3 regions of the Ureibacillus sp. FSL K6-3587 genome follow, and region 2 is predicted to be linked to each of the others. Evidence: riboswitches for the same ligand, from Rfam matches in the RefSeq annotation. Region 2 holds a riboswitch; each other region holds the start of a gene.
The links. Region 2 has a riboswitch for S-adenosylmethionine ahead of NSS77_RS10935 (methionine ABC transporter ATP-binding protein). Riboswitches for the same ligand answer to the same signal wherever they lie in the genome.
Positions count from the first base shown of each region.

Region 1: it holds a riboswitch for S-adenosylmethionine, as region 2 does, so the genes downstream of both, NSS77_RS07900 (bifunctional homocysteine S-methyltransferase/methylenetetrahydrofolate reductase) here and NSS77_RS10935 (methionine ABC transporter ATP-binding protein) in region 2, are expected to answer to the same signal.
Region 3: it holds a riboswitch for S-adenosylmethionine, as region 2 does, so the genes downstream of both, metK (methionine adenosyltransferase) here and NSS77_RS10935 (methionine ABC transporter ATP-binding protein) in region 2, are expected to answer to the same signal.

Region 1 is NZ_CP151969.1:1,601,960-1,606,447, reverse strand. It holds gene metH (methionine synthase) at 1-664, opposite strand, end outside; gene NSS77_RS07900 (bifunctional homocysteine S-methyltransferase/methylenetetrahydrofolate reductase) at 657-2,504, opposite strand; SAM riboswitch class I at 2,606-2,709, opposite strand; gene hemG (protoporphyrinogen oxidase) at 2,789-4,180, opposite strand; gene NSS77_RS07890 (tetratricopeptide repeat protein) at 4,366-4,488, opposite strand, start outside.
Region 2 is NZ_CP151969.1:2,218,862-2,223,349, forward strand. It holds gene NSS77_RS10910 (SPFH domain-containing protein) at 1-179, opposite strand, end outside; gene NSS77_RS10915 (arsenate reductase family protein) at 344-700, shown strand; gene gcvH (glycine cleavage system protein GcvH) at 777-1,157, shown strand; gene NSS77_RS10925 (toprim domain-containing protein) at 1,279-1,620, shown strand; gene NSS77_RS10930 (thioredoxin family protein) at 1,633-1,935, shown strand; SAM riboswitch class I at 1,987-2,099, shown strand; gene NSS77_RS10935 (methionine ABC transporter ATP-binding protein) at 2,271-3,296, shown strand; gene NSS77_RS10940 (methionine ABC transporter permease) at 3,289-3,957, shown strand; gene NSS77_RS10945 (MetQ/NlpA family ABC transporter substrate-binding protein) at 4,017-4,488, shown strand, end outside.
Region 3 is NZ_CP151969.1:2,323,443-2,327,930, reverse strand. It holds gene NSS77_RS11640 (alpha/beta hydrolase) at 1-469, opposite strand, end outside; gene NSS77_RS11635 (gamma carbonic anhydrase family protein) at 589-1,101, shown strand; gene metK (methionine adenosyltransferase) at 1,145-2,341, opposite strand; SAM riboswitch class I at 2,563-2,677, opposite strand; gene pckA (phosphoenolpyruvate carboxykinase (ATP)) at 2,918-4,488, shown strand, end outside.

The DNA of each region.
Region 1 (4,488 bases), 620 kb from region 2:
AAATTGGATGTATATGCTCAATGGAAATATAGAAAGCTTCAATGGACTGACCGGCCAATGTTGTTCCCATCGGTTCAATTGTTGCGGAAACCATGACCGGAAGCTCTTTTCCCGTTTCTTCAAAAGCCCGCTTGATGCCAAGGGTTGCCGCTTTTACATTCAGCATATCCTGGCTTGTTTCAAGCAAAAGCAGGTCCGCTCCGCCGTCAATTAAGGCTTTGGCTTGAATATAAAAGTTTTCCGCTAGTTCATCGAATGTCACGCCGCCTGTGACAGACAATGTTTTCGTTGTCGGACCCATGGATCCTGCCACAAATCGAGGCCAATCACTGGTTGAATATTTTTCCGCTTCCGCCTTTGCAAGTTCCACTGCCCTTTTATTGATTTCATAAGCTTTGTGCCCTAAGCCGTATTCGTTCAAAACAAGGGGCGTTCCCCCAAAAGTATCGGTCGAAATAATATCCGCCCCCGCCTCCAAGTAGGCACGGTGGATTTTTGAAATCACATCCGGTCTTGTCAAGACAAGATGTTCATTGCATCCTTCATATTGTTCGCCACCGAAATCTTCCGCTGACAAATTTTCCTGCTGGAGCATTGTACCCATTGCCCCGTCAATGATCAAAATTCGTTTCTGCAACTGTTCTTCGATTGGATGGTTAACCATTTGCTATAACTCCTTTGTTCTGCTCATCAAGTTGTTGGATATATTGCAATAGTTGTGATGTTATATCGTATCGCATAAACGGCGTGATCAAATAGATTCCGTTAAAGTATTTCGTTGCCGTATCTAACAACTCTTTCGCAATTTCAAGACCCACTCTTGTTTCTTCTTCTTTATTTCCGCTCACTTGTTTCATTCTTTCCAACACATCATCGGACAATTTGATTCCTGGCACTTCATGATGCAAGAACTCCGCATTTTTAAAGCTTGTGAGCGGCATGATTCCGATATAAATCGGTGTTTCCAAATGTTTCGTCGCTTCATATACTTCCACGATTTTTTCCTTGGAGTATACCGGCTGGGAAATGAAGTAATCCGCACCATGTTCGATTTTTTTCTCAAGGCGGCTTACCGCGCGATCAATCACCCTTACATTCGGATTGAAAGCGGCCGCTACAGAGAAGTTGGCTTTCTTTTTAAGGGCTTTTCCGGAGAAAGAAATCCCTTCGTTCAATTGTTTGATGAGGGAGATCAATTCCATGGATGAAACATCATAAACGCTTGTGGCGCCCGGAAAATCCCCCACTTTTGTCGGGTCTCCTGTAACGGCTAATACATCATGGAGACCAAGGGCGCTTAACCCCAACAAATGGGATTGCAACCCGATCAAATTCCGGTCCCGGCATGTAATATGGGGCATTGTGCGGATTCCGTATTGCAATTTTAAGATGGCCCCCATCGCCAAGTTGCTGACTCTTGGGGAAGCCAAGGAATTGTCGGCCATCATGATAAGGTCTGCCCCGGCCTCGTACAGCGCTTTGGCCCCTTCAATAAATTTGTCGATTTCAAGATGCTTTGGTGTATCCAACTCGACAATGACCGAACGTTCCCTTTTCGCTTTTTCATGAAGCGGCTCGAAACTCCGCGGTTCTGCTTCTTGAATGACAATTTCCCTTTGGGGTTTTGCCGCTTTCTTTTCAACCGGCTGGAAATGGGCCAGTTTCTTTTTCATCGCTTCAATATGTTTTGGCGTCGTTCCGCAGCATCCTCCGATGAGCCTTACCCCTTCATTGCAAAGTTCCACTGCGGCACGGGCAAAATAATCCACTTCCGATTCATAAACGACGCGGCCATCCTCGATATCCAACAGGGATGCGTTCGGATAAGCCGATAAAAAGGCCCGTTCGGGAATTTCCACCTCTTCAAAGGCCTGTAATGTGTGATAAGGGCCAAGACGGCAGTTCACTCCTACGACATCTGCCCCCAATTGTTCAAGCCGCTTCAACGCATCATTCAATTTCATGCCGTTCAATAACACGCCAGGTTCCTGCATGGAAACTTGGGCGATGATAGGCATATCCGTCATTAGCCTTAGCATTTTCAACGTTTCCGTAAGTTCTTCAAAATCATAGTAAGTTTCAAGCAATAAACCATCCAACTGTCCGTCAATCAACACTTCCGCCTGTTCACGGACAGCTTCCAAAATTTCCTCCAATGTGTGGTCAACTTTCCGTACGCCGCGAATTCCGCCGATGGAACCCAAAACAAAGACGTTGTGGCCTTCTGCTGCACGCTTGGCTACAGCAATCGCCCCTTGGTTGATTTCCGCCACTTTGGACTCCAATCCATAACGGGCAAGCTTGATTCCATTGGCTCCATAAGTATTCGTTTGAATCACATCAGCGCCGGCCTGTATGTATTCGCTATGAATTTTTTCGATGATGTCCGGTCTTTTAATATTCATTTCTTCATGGCAGTATTCAAGTCCGTACGAATATAAAAGGGTTCCCATCGCCCCATCTGCAACCAACACTCTATTTCTTAAAGCTTCCAGTAGCCCCATCCAAATTCCCTCACTTTTCTTTACTTCTTAAATATTCAGTTAATTCATCTAAAAGAAAAAGCCTTCTTGCGAAAGAAGGCTTGTCATTTCCTTTTGAAGTCACCTTATCTTTCGGCCATTGCCGCTGGATTTAGCACCTTACTAATTTCATTAGTGGTTGCTGAAGCTTCACAGGGCCAGTTCCCTCCACTTCTCTCGATAAGTAATATTCAATTTTGAAATACCGATATAATAGCTTACATCATAAACGGTATTCTACATTTTGTCAAGTTAACTAATCGGAATTAATGCGAAATGATATCGAAAATTTTCTCTGCCGTTTCTTTACCATTATCGATACATGCGCCGATTCCTACGCCGAAATAAGAACATCCTGCAATGAACAGATTTGGATAGAGCTGATCCAATTTTGCCAACACTTGATCCAATGCTTCGTGATGGGCCAAATCATAAGTCGGCATCGCTTCAATCCATTTCGTAATATTCACAATGCTAGGTTGCGCTTCTATATTCAAGCTGAGTTTAATATCGTTCAATGCCACTTTTGTCAGCTCTTCATCAGTCATGTTGATCAATTCTTGATAACGTGGATTACTTTCCTTATAGAAGACGCGCACCAACAGGTTCCCTTCTTTGGACGTATGTTTCCATTTGCGGCTTGTCCAAGTGGATGCATTACATGCCAAATCGCTGTTATGGGAAACGATAAATCCGGTGCCATCCTGCGGCAATACGGAATCCGGCAGATCAAAGCCCAAATACATTGTGATGGCGGATGCATCTTTGAATTGGTTGAAATAAGGTTCCAATTCTTCATTATTCAAAAGATGTTTAATCACTTTGTTAGGCAATGCCAAAACAACAACATCCGATTCCATTTTATCGCCACTAGCCAAAGTGATTTCATAACGATCATTTTTCTTCTCGACTTGAACCGTTTCCGTGCCTTTATAAATTTCTACATCATCCAACAGTTCTTCCAATCGGTCGATCAATTGGCTTAAACCGTTTTTAAAAGACAAGAATTTTTTATTTGCTTCCCGTTCAAATTTTTCCCGATTCGCTTGCAATCCTTTCATCAGGCTGCCATATTCATTTTTATAATCGACCAAATACGGAAGGGTGGAAGCGATGGACAATTTATAAATATCTCCGGAATAAACGCCGGCAAGTACTGGGGCAATCTGCTTTTCAACGATTTCTTTTCCCAAAAAGTATTCCAAAAATTCTCCGATTGAATTTTCCTTTGTAAATTTCGTATTCGGAATTTCTTCATCTTTTAAAAAGCGTTGTTTTCCTTCTTCTGAAATCAATGTGCTCGCATTCAATGATTCCACCGTCATCGGAATACCGAAAACAGACTCCTTAGGAATTGCATGTAATTCATTGTTCGTATGGATATAGGAAATCCCCGTTTCGTTATAAACAACTTCCGATTCAAAATCGAGTTCTTTTATCAGTTCTTGGACACTTGGATAACGGGCTACAATGGAATCCGCCCCCGTTTCCATGACGAATCCGTTTTCCCGCGCTGTGTGCATTTTGCCGCCAAGGTAAGGATTTTTTTCCAAAAGCACCAAACGGGCAGGAACATTTTTTTCTTTCAATTGTTTTTGCAAATAGTACATCGTGCAAAGTCCTGTAATTCCTCCACCAATCACTGTTACCGTTTTCATTCAATACAACTCCTATACATTCAATTTGACTATTTTAAGTATAATCGCTTTTTTTAGCTATTTTTGTGTCGGCTTTAGCAAATTTTATTGAATAATAGTCGAAAAATTTCATAATTCAATAGACTTCCACTCGAATTGTCCAAGGGAATGTGCATTCCAAGAAGTGGATGGAGGAAATTGCGGAATTATTGAACATATTCGTTTTCCATTTGTTGTCTTGCCAATTCCCGCCAACGGGAGGCAGCCTTCTTATCAACCTCGACATCGATTCCATTTTCATAAATATGGGCGATATTCAACTTTGCCTG
Region 2 (4,488 bases):
ATGGAACCGTTGCTGATGATATTGTCGCTTCCTTTTCGATTAAAGCCCCGTTTGCCTCCGCGTTTTTTTCCTTTTGTTATTAATACGTCCGCCGGGATGGAGTCGCAATAAAAATACTCTCTCCATTGATCCGCAAGCACCCCGGCCAAAGCGCCAACCCCCGCTTTCAATAAGCCCATCACATTCCCTCCAATCTACTAATTGCCATATAATTCATTCTACTTCGAATCCCATTCGAATGCATTATAATTTCATGAAAATTCTGCTTGAACACATGATTTGAATCATGCATGATAAAAATAAGAGAAGTTAGAAATATTATGAATACAAGGAGAAAAAAGAGATGACGTTGAAATTTATCCATTATCCAAAATGCACAACTTGCAAAAAAGCGCAAAAATGGTTGGACGAAAATGGAATAAACTATGAAGCCATTCATATTGTAGAACAAACTCCTACGAAGGAAGAATTAAAATCCTATTGGGAAAAAAGCGGACTGCCTCTGAAAAAGTTTTTTAACACATCCGGACAAAAGTATAGATCCCTTGGTTTAAAGGATAAACTAAATGCGATGTCCGAAGAGGAACAGCTGGAATTGCTTGCCTCTGATGGAATGTTGATCAAGCGTCCAATCGTGACGGATGGGGAAAAAGTCACTCTTGGATTCAAAGAGGAAGAGTTTGAAAAGACATGGAAGTAATCCACTGAAATGGCTTGTTTTTGCTATGGAAATATGTCAAACTGGTTAAAAGATTACATATGATGGAGGTTAAAGTATGACAGTACCTAAGGAATTACGTTATACTTCAGAGCATGAATGGGTAAAAGTGGAAGATGGTAAAGTGCGTGTTGGAATCACTGATTTCGCGCAATCTGAACTTGGCGATATTGTGTTCGTGGAACTTCCGCAAGTGGGTGACGAAATTCAAATGAACGAGCCGTTTGGAAGCGTTGAATCCGTAAAAACGGTTTCTGAATTATATGCACCGGTTTCCGGCAAAGTTGTTGAAGTGAATACTGAACTGGAAGACAGCCCGGAACTTGTGAATGAATCACCATATGAAAAAGCTTGGATGATTGTCGTTGAACCTTCAGATGCTTCCCAAATCGATCAATTATTGACTGCGGAACAATACGAAGAAATCATTTCGGAATAGTATGTGAAAAACGCCAGTGAAAGAACTGGCGTTTTTTTTAAAACAAAATATAATAAATAAACAACCTTTTTATTTTATTTTTGTTTCTTCGGTTTTTATTATAGTACTTGGGGTGATCAACATGCATTATGAAAAATGTATTATTGTTGAAGGTCGTTCGGATATGATGAAATTGGCCCCCATATTTGCGGAAGAGGTGAAAATCGTCTGTACAAATGGAACCATCAGCGAAGATGCGTTGCTGGAACTCCTTGAGCCTTATGAGGAATGCGAACTATATACATTTTTTGATGCGGATCAATCGGGCGATAAATTAAGAAAATTGATGAAGCGGATCTATTCTGAGGCTACCCATCTCAACGTTCCGAAGACTTATATGGAAGTGGCGAATGCCCCAAGAAAAGTATTGGCACAATTACTGAAGGAAGCGAAATTTTCAGTACACAAAGAATATTTAGTATAGGAAATGATCGAAATGGAAGAATGGACAATTGAAACTTGGAAAGAGAAAGCAAAAAATCATGAAGTAACGGCTTTATATTTATACACACCCTTTTGCGGAACATGCAAAGTGGCATCAAAAATGTTGGAAGTCGTCGAAGTGTTGCTGCCACAGATTCCCATTGGCAAAGCGAATATCAATTTTCTGGAGGATTTCGCTTTTGAACAGCAAATCGAAAGCGTGCCTTGTCTTTTGATTACGAAGAATGGAAAAGAGCATGAAAAAGTTTATGCCTTTGAATCCGTACAAAACTTATATGAAAAGTTGAGATTATAGTTGACATATGATAGATTACATGGTACATTGGTTCCATAATTAAATAGAAAACTCTTATTAAGAGTGGTGGAGGGAAGTGCCCTATGAAACCCGGCAACCATCATATTTTTGATATGATAAGGTGCCAAATCACGCAAAGTATTTATTACTTTGAAAGATAAGAGGAAGTTTTACAAATTCTTCTGGGTTGTTCAACTTCCCTTCTACTTATCAAAGTAGGAGGTTTTTTTATTGAAATTTCCTCTTTTTACATTGCTAAAGTAATAGAATAAAAACTGTAAAATTCACAGATGCAGTATTAAAACTTTATTGCGGTTTGTCAAAGGAGTACTCATATGATTGAAGTAAAAGATGTCACAAAAATATTTAAAACGAAAGATGGAGAATTAACCGCAGTTGATCATGTCAGTTTATCCGTTCAAAAAGGTGAAATTTTCGGAATCATCGGATATAGCGGTGCCGGAAAAAGTACATTGATCCGCCTTTTGAATGGACTTGAAAAACCAACAAGCGGTTCAGTCACTGTGAATGGTCTTGAGATATCATCGATAAAAGGAAAAGAGTTGCGCAAAGCGCGCCAAAAAATCAGTATGATTTTCCAACATTTCAATCTATTGTGGTCGAGAACGGTTGCGGAAAATATCGCATTCCCTCTGGAAATCGCCGGTGTTCCAAAGGCGCAACGGGACAAGAAAGTTCAAGAATTGATCGAACTTGTGGGGCTGGGCGGAAGAGCGGATGCTTATCCTTCCCAGCTTTCCGGGGGACAAAAGCAGCGTGTGGGGATTGCGAGAGCGTTGGCAAACAATCCGGAAGTGCTGCTCTGCGATGAAGCGACGAGCGCATTGGACCCGGAAACAACCGATTCGATTTTGAGTCTGTTGCAAGATATTAATCAGCGCCTCGGATTAACGATTGTGTTGATTACCCATGAAATGCATGTCATCCGCAAAATTTGCCATCGGGTGGCGGTAATGCAAGCCGGGCGCATAGTTGAACAAGGGGACGTACTTGAGGTGTTCCGAAATCCTCAAGCGGATATTACGAAAAACTTTGTGATGCAAGTGTCCGATTCAAGAGAATCCAAAGAAGCGATTGAGCATATTTTGAAAAATTACCCAACAGGGAAATTGGTGAAATTGATTTTTGTAGGAAATACATCCGATCAACCGGTTATTTCTTACTTGATCAAAGAATTCCAAATTGATGTTAATATCCTTTACGGCAATATATCCGAAACTGCCAATGGCCCTTATGGAACATTGATCGTCCAACTTGACGGAGATAAGGAAAAAGTGGAAAAGGCGTTGGAAAAATTGCAGACGATGAACATTAAAACGGAGGTGATTTCCAATGATTGAAACTTTATTTCCAAATGTAAAGTGGGACCTCATGTGGCAAGCTACTTATGACACGGTCTACATGACGGTTGTCTCAACGGCGGTCACCTTCGTTCTTGGATTATTGATCGGTATTTTGCTTTTTTTAACTAGTCCCCATCAATTGTGGGCGAACAAAGTGGTTCATTTCTTGACGGGATCCCTTGTCAACATCTTCCGTTCGATTCCGTTTATCATATTGATCATTTTGTTGATTCCATTTACGAAGTTTTTACTTGGAACAATCCGTGGAGTGAATGCCGCTTTGCCGGCGCTGATTATCGGTTCTGCGCCATTCTATGCCCGTCTCGTTTTAATCGCATTCAGAGAAGTGGATAAAGGGGTCATTGAAGCGGCAAGATCAATGGGCGCCAATACATTTCAGATTATTTGGAAAGTGTTGATTCCGGAATCCAAACCTGCCCTCATTTCCGGCATTACGGTAACGGCTGTTGCCCTTGTCGGCTATACGGCAATGGCGGGAATCATCGGTGCCGGCGGTCTGGGTAACTTGGCGTTTTTGGAAGGTTTCCAAAGAACCCGGGAAGATGTCACGTTAATGTCAACGATTTTTATTTTGGTCATTGTATTCATCATACAATGGATTGGCGATACTATTACTGCCAAAACGGACAAGCGTTAGTTGGGTGATTTGGCGAAAGCCGTTCACATAAAAAAATTGAAGGAGAAGGAGAAAGAGGCATGAAGAAATTATTATCATTTTTGCTTTTATCCGTTCTTGTACTCGCACTAGCAGCATGCGGTACGAAAGACGATGCAAATTCTTCGTCTGATGAAGGAACAAAAGACGACGAAACAAAAGAAAAAGTAACATTAAAAGTGGGTGCTTCCCATACACCGCATGCGGAGATTTTGAAAAAAGCCAAACCTATTTTGGAAAAAGAAGGAATTGAACTGGAAATTGAAGAATATCAAGACTATGTATTGCCAAACGAAGATTTGAACAATGGCGACCTTGATGCAAACTACTTCCAACACATTCCGTATCTTGAACAAAAAGTGGCCGAAGAAGGTTATGATCTAGTCAATGCTGGCGGTATCCACATCGAACCGATCGGCATCTACTCCAAAAAATATAAATCTTTAGATGAACTGCCTGATGGTGCGACAATCCTGATTTCAAACTCAATTCCTGACCATGGCCGCATTTTAT
Region 3 (4,488 bases), 100 kb from region 2:
TCCCCTCCGGATTTCGGGTCAACAGTCGTTTATTTAATTCCAATGATATTTTTTTATTTGGTGCCAAATTCATGCTTGCCAAAGCACTAGCCAGTAAATTTGAATGTTTCTGCAATTGGAACCATGGGGCGGTCAGAATAAGCCCTGCGCACTCCAATTTCGTTTTCCGCAAAAATTGGATTGCCAGTGTCCCCCCCAACCCATGTCCAATGACAAATACCGGCAGTTGATATTGAAGGGCACTTTGCATCAATTGTTTAATGAAAAGCAAATATTCATCAATCAATTCATCATGTACTCTTGTATATCTCGAGCCTTCTTCATGGCCGGGCAAATCCCCCATTACCACATGAAAGCCTTCCGTTCTCAATTTTTCAATCAACCATGCGTACCAGCGATGGTGTTCAAAAGCGCTATGTACAATTACAACCACCGCTTTCGCTTGTACATCCGTTTCCCACTTCCACATAGCGGTCCTCCTATTTCTCTAAAACTTTCATCAACAAGATGTTCGTTCTATTTTCAAAAATTTTCTTATTTGTTAGGATAATATACATAAATAATACATTAGAAATGGGGAGCATTGCGATGATTTATCCTTATCACGACAAAGAACCAAAAATCCATCCTTCCGCATATATTGCAGAGCATGTGACAATTACCGGCGATGTAACCATTGACGAAGATACGACCATTTGGTTTGGTACGGTCATCCGCGGGGATGTGGCGCCAACGATCATCGGCAAACGTTGCAGCATACAGGATTTAAGCTGCTTGCATCAAAGTCCGAACAACCCTCTCATTATTGAGGATGAGGTCATCGTCGGCCATCAGGTGACTCTACATAGCTGCATTATCCGCAAACGCGCATTAATCGGCATGGGGGCAATCGTTTTGGACGGTGCGGAAATCGGCGAGGGGGCGCTTATTGCAGCTGGAAGTTTAGTGCCTCCAGGGAAAAAAATCCCGCCCAATTCCGTTGCGATGGGGAATCCCGCAAAAGTCGTGCGGGAAGTGACCGAAGCGGAACGGAAAGATATGGATCGCATCATTAACGAATACGTTCAAAAAGGGAAATATTATCAATCATTAAAGAAATAAATGAAAAATGCAGGCATATTGTTTGCCTGCATTTCATATTATATTATATTCCCGCTTTTTGGCGTAATTTTTCCGCCACGTCCGTTCTTTCCCAAGGCAAATCGATGTCTGTGCGTCCAAAATGGCCGTATGCAGCCGTTTGTTTGTAAATCGGTCTGCGCAGATCAAGCATTTTGATGATGCCTGCAGGACGCAAATCGAACAATTCATTTACCCATTCAACCAATTGGTTTTCAGCCACTTTTCCCGTTCCGAATGTATCGATGGAAATGGATACAGGACGGGCGACACCGATTGCATAAGCCAACTGAACTTCCACACGGTCAGCGAGACCGGATGCAACGATGTTTTTCGCTACATAACGAGCCGCATAGGCAGCGGAACGATCCACTTTTGTCGGATCCTTGCCGGAGAATGCTCCCCCACCGTGACGGGCGTATCCTCCATACGTATCGACAATGATTTTGCGGCCAGTGAGCCCTGCATCCCCTTTAGGTCCACCAATTACGAATCGGCCAGTCGGGTTGATGAAATACTTTGTATCCCCATCCAACAACTCTGCAGGAATGATGGTTTTGACCACTTTTTCCATTATATCTTCTTTGATTTGTTCTTGAGTGACGCCCTCATCATGCTGAGTTGAAATAACAATCGTATCGATTCGGCGAGGAATGTTGTTTTCATCATATTCTACCGTCACTTGCGTTTTCCCGTCCGGACGCAAATAAGGGATTTCTTTCGACTTGCGGACTTCCGTCAATCTTCTGGAAAGTTGATGCGCCAAGCTGATCGGAAGAGGCATCAATTCAGGCGTTTCATTGCAAGCAAATCCAAAAATCAACCCTTGGTCGCCAGCACCGATCGCTTCAATCTCCTCATCCGTCATGTATCCTTCCCGGGCTTCCAATGCTCGGTCCACACCTTCCGCAATGTCCGGTGATTGTTCGCCAATTGCAGTGAGCACCGCCAAGTTTTCCGCATCAAATCCAAATTTTCCTCGCGTATATCCAATTTCCGCAACCGTATTACGAACAATGCTTTGAATATCTACATATGTTGTTGTTGTAATTTCTCCTGTAACAAGGACCAATCCCGTTGTTACAATCGTTTCGCAAGCAACTCTTGCATTTGGATCTTCTGCAAGTATCGCATCCAAAATGGCATCGGAGATTTGGTCACAAATTTTATCCGGATGCCCTTCCGTTACACTTTCTGATGTAAACAGCCGACGTTTTGACATTCATTTTCCTCCTAAATTGTTGAGACGAAGCTCTTTATGATACGGTACTCATTATCCATGATCCTTTCCGACTTCCGCCCGTAAGGAACATTACGAGGATAATGAAAGGTATAAAACTCGCTAATCTATTTTAGCTTGAATATATGCCGGATTGATTTGAATAAAAAAAGTTCCTATCCACATTTCTGCATGAGGAAAGGAACTGAAATCTCTACCTTTCACTCTTATCGTTCAAGGGAATCCCTTGCATCAGGTTAGCACCACGCATTATTATATAGATAATGCAGGTTGCCGGGTTTCATAGGGCCTTAACCCTCCACCAGCTCTGGATAAGAGTATCCGTTCATGCAACATGTTACGTAATCTATACTGCATTGTCAAATGTTTTTTCTTATTTGTCTACTGTCTTTTCATAATTCCATTTTCTTCAAGGAGGTTGGAAGAGAAGTCAAAAAATTTCATAAATAAATTTTAAGGATTAGTATAGATTATTCCACCCAATGTGTTATACTATTTTTTGTATTATATAACAAAGAATAATTTCCCTAAAAATAAAAAAAGGATGGTATTTAATCGATGAATTCAGTAGAAGTTGCAAATGAGCTGAAGGAATTATTAAAAGGTAAAAATATAAACACCCAATTATCGGTGCCGCAATTGGTTGAAAAAGCGGTTATTCGCGGGGAAGCGAGACTCACAACTGATGGCGCCATTGTTGCCGAAACTGGAAAATATACCGGACGTTCTCCAAAAGATAAATTTATCGTCGAAGAAGAAAGCATCAAAGGTAAAATCGACTGGGGAAGCGTAAACCAACCAATTTCTTCTGAAGTGTTTGATAACTTGTATATCAAAGTTTTAAATTACTTGAAAGACAAAGATGAGCTATTCGTATTCAAAGGCTTTGCCGGAGCGGATAAAGATTCGCAATTGGCAATTCAAGTCGTAAATGAATACGCTTGGCACAATCTTTTCTGCCATCAATTATTCATCCGTCCAACTCAAGAAGAATTGGTTTCACATGATGCTGACTTCACAATTGTTTCAGCACCTGGTTTCAAAGCGGATCCAGCTGTGGATGGAACAAATTCTGAAGCATTCATCATCGTTTCTTTCGAAAAGAAAATCATTCTGATTGGCGGCACAGAATATGCCGGCGAGATGAAAAAATCCATCTTCAGTATTATGAACTATTTATTGCCTGAAAAAGGAATTCTTTCAATGCACTGCTCAGCCAACGTTGGTGAAGCCGGCGATGTAGCATTATTCTTCGGTTTATCCGGTACAGGTAAAACAACGCTTTCCGCAGACAGCAACCGGAAATTGATTGGTGATGATGAACATGGTTGGTCTGACAATGGCGTATTCAATATCGAAGGCGGTTGCTACGCAAAAACAATCAATCTATCTGCTGAAAAAGAACCGGAAATTTATAATGCCATTCGCTTTGGTACTGTATTGGAAAACGTTGTAATCGATCCGGCTACACGCGTGCCTGATTACGATGATAATACTTTAACTGAAAATACAAGAGCGGCATATCCAATCCATTACATCGAAAATATCGTGACACCATCAATTGCCGGTCATCCAAAAACGATCATTTTCTTGACTGCGGATGCTTTTGGGGTGCTTCCTCCAATCAGCAAATTGACTAAAGAACAAGCAATGTACCACTTCTTAAGCGGATTCACTTCCAAATTGGCTGGTACAGAACGCGGTGTCACTTCACCAGAACCAGTTTTCTCAACATGCTTCGGTGCTCCTTTCTTGCCGCTTCCTGCGACAAGATATGCTGAAATGTTGGGTGAAAAAATCGATAAGCACGATGTTCAAGTATTCTTGGTGAACACAGGTTGGACTGGCGGCGAATACGGTGTTGGAAGCCGCATGAAACTTTCTTATACACGCGCGATGGTACGTGCTGCGATTGATGGAAAACTAAATGATGTAGAAACGAAACAAGATGCGATCTTTGGATTGCACATTCCAACACAAATCGAAGGAGTTCCTAGCGAAGTGCTGGATCCTCGTGAAGCTTGGGAAGATAAAGCGGCATATGACGAGAAAGCCCAATATTTGGCAAACTTGTTCAAAGAAAACTTCAAAAAGTTTAACAATGTTCCGGAAGATATCTTGAAAAAAGG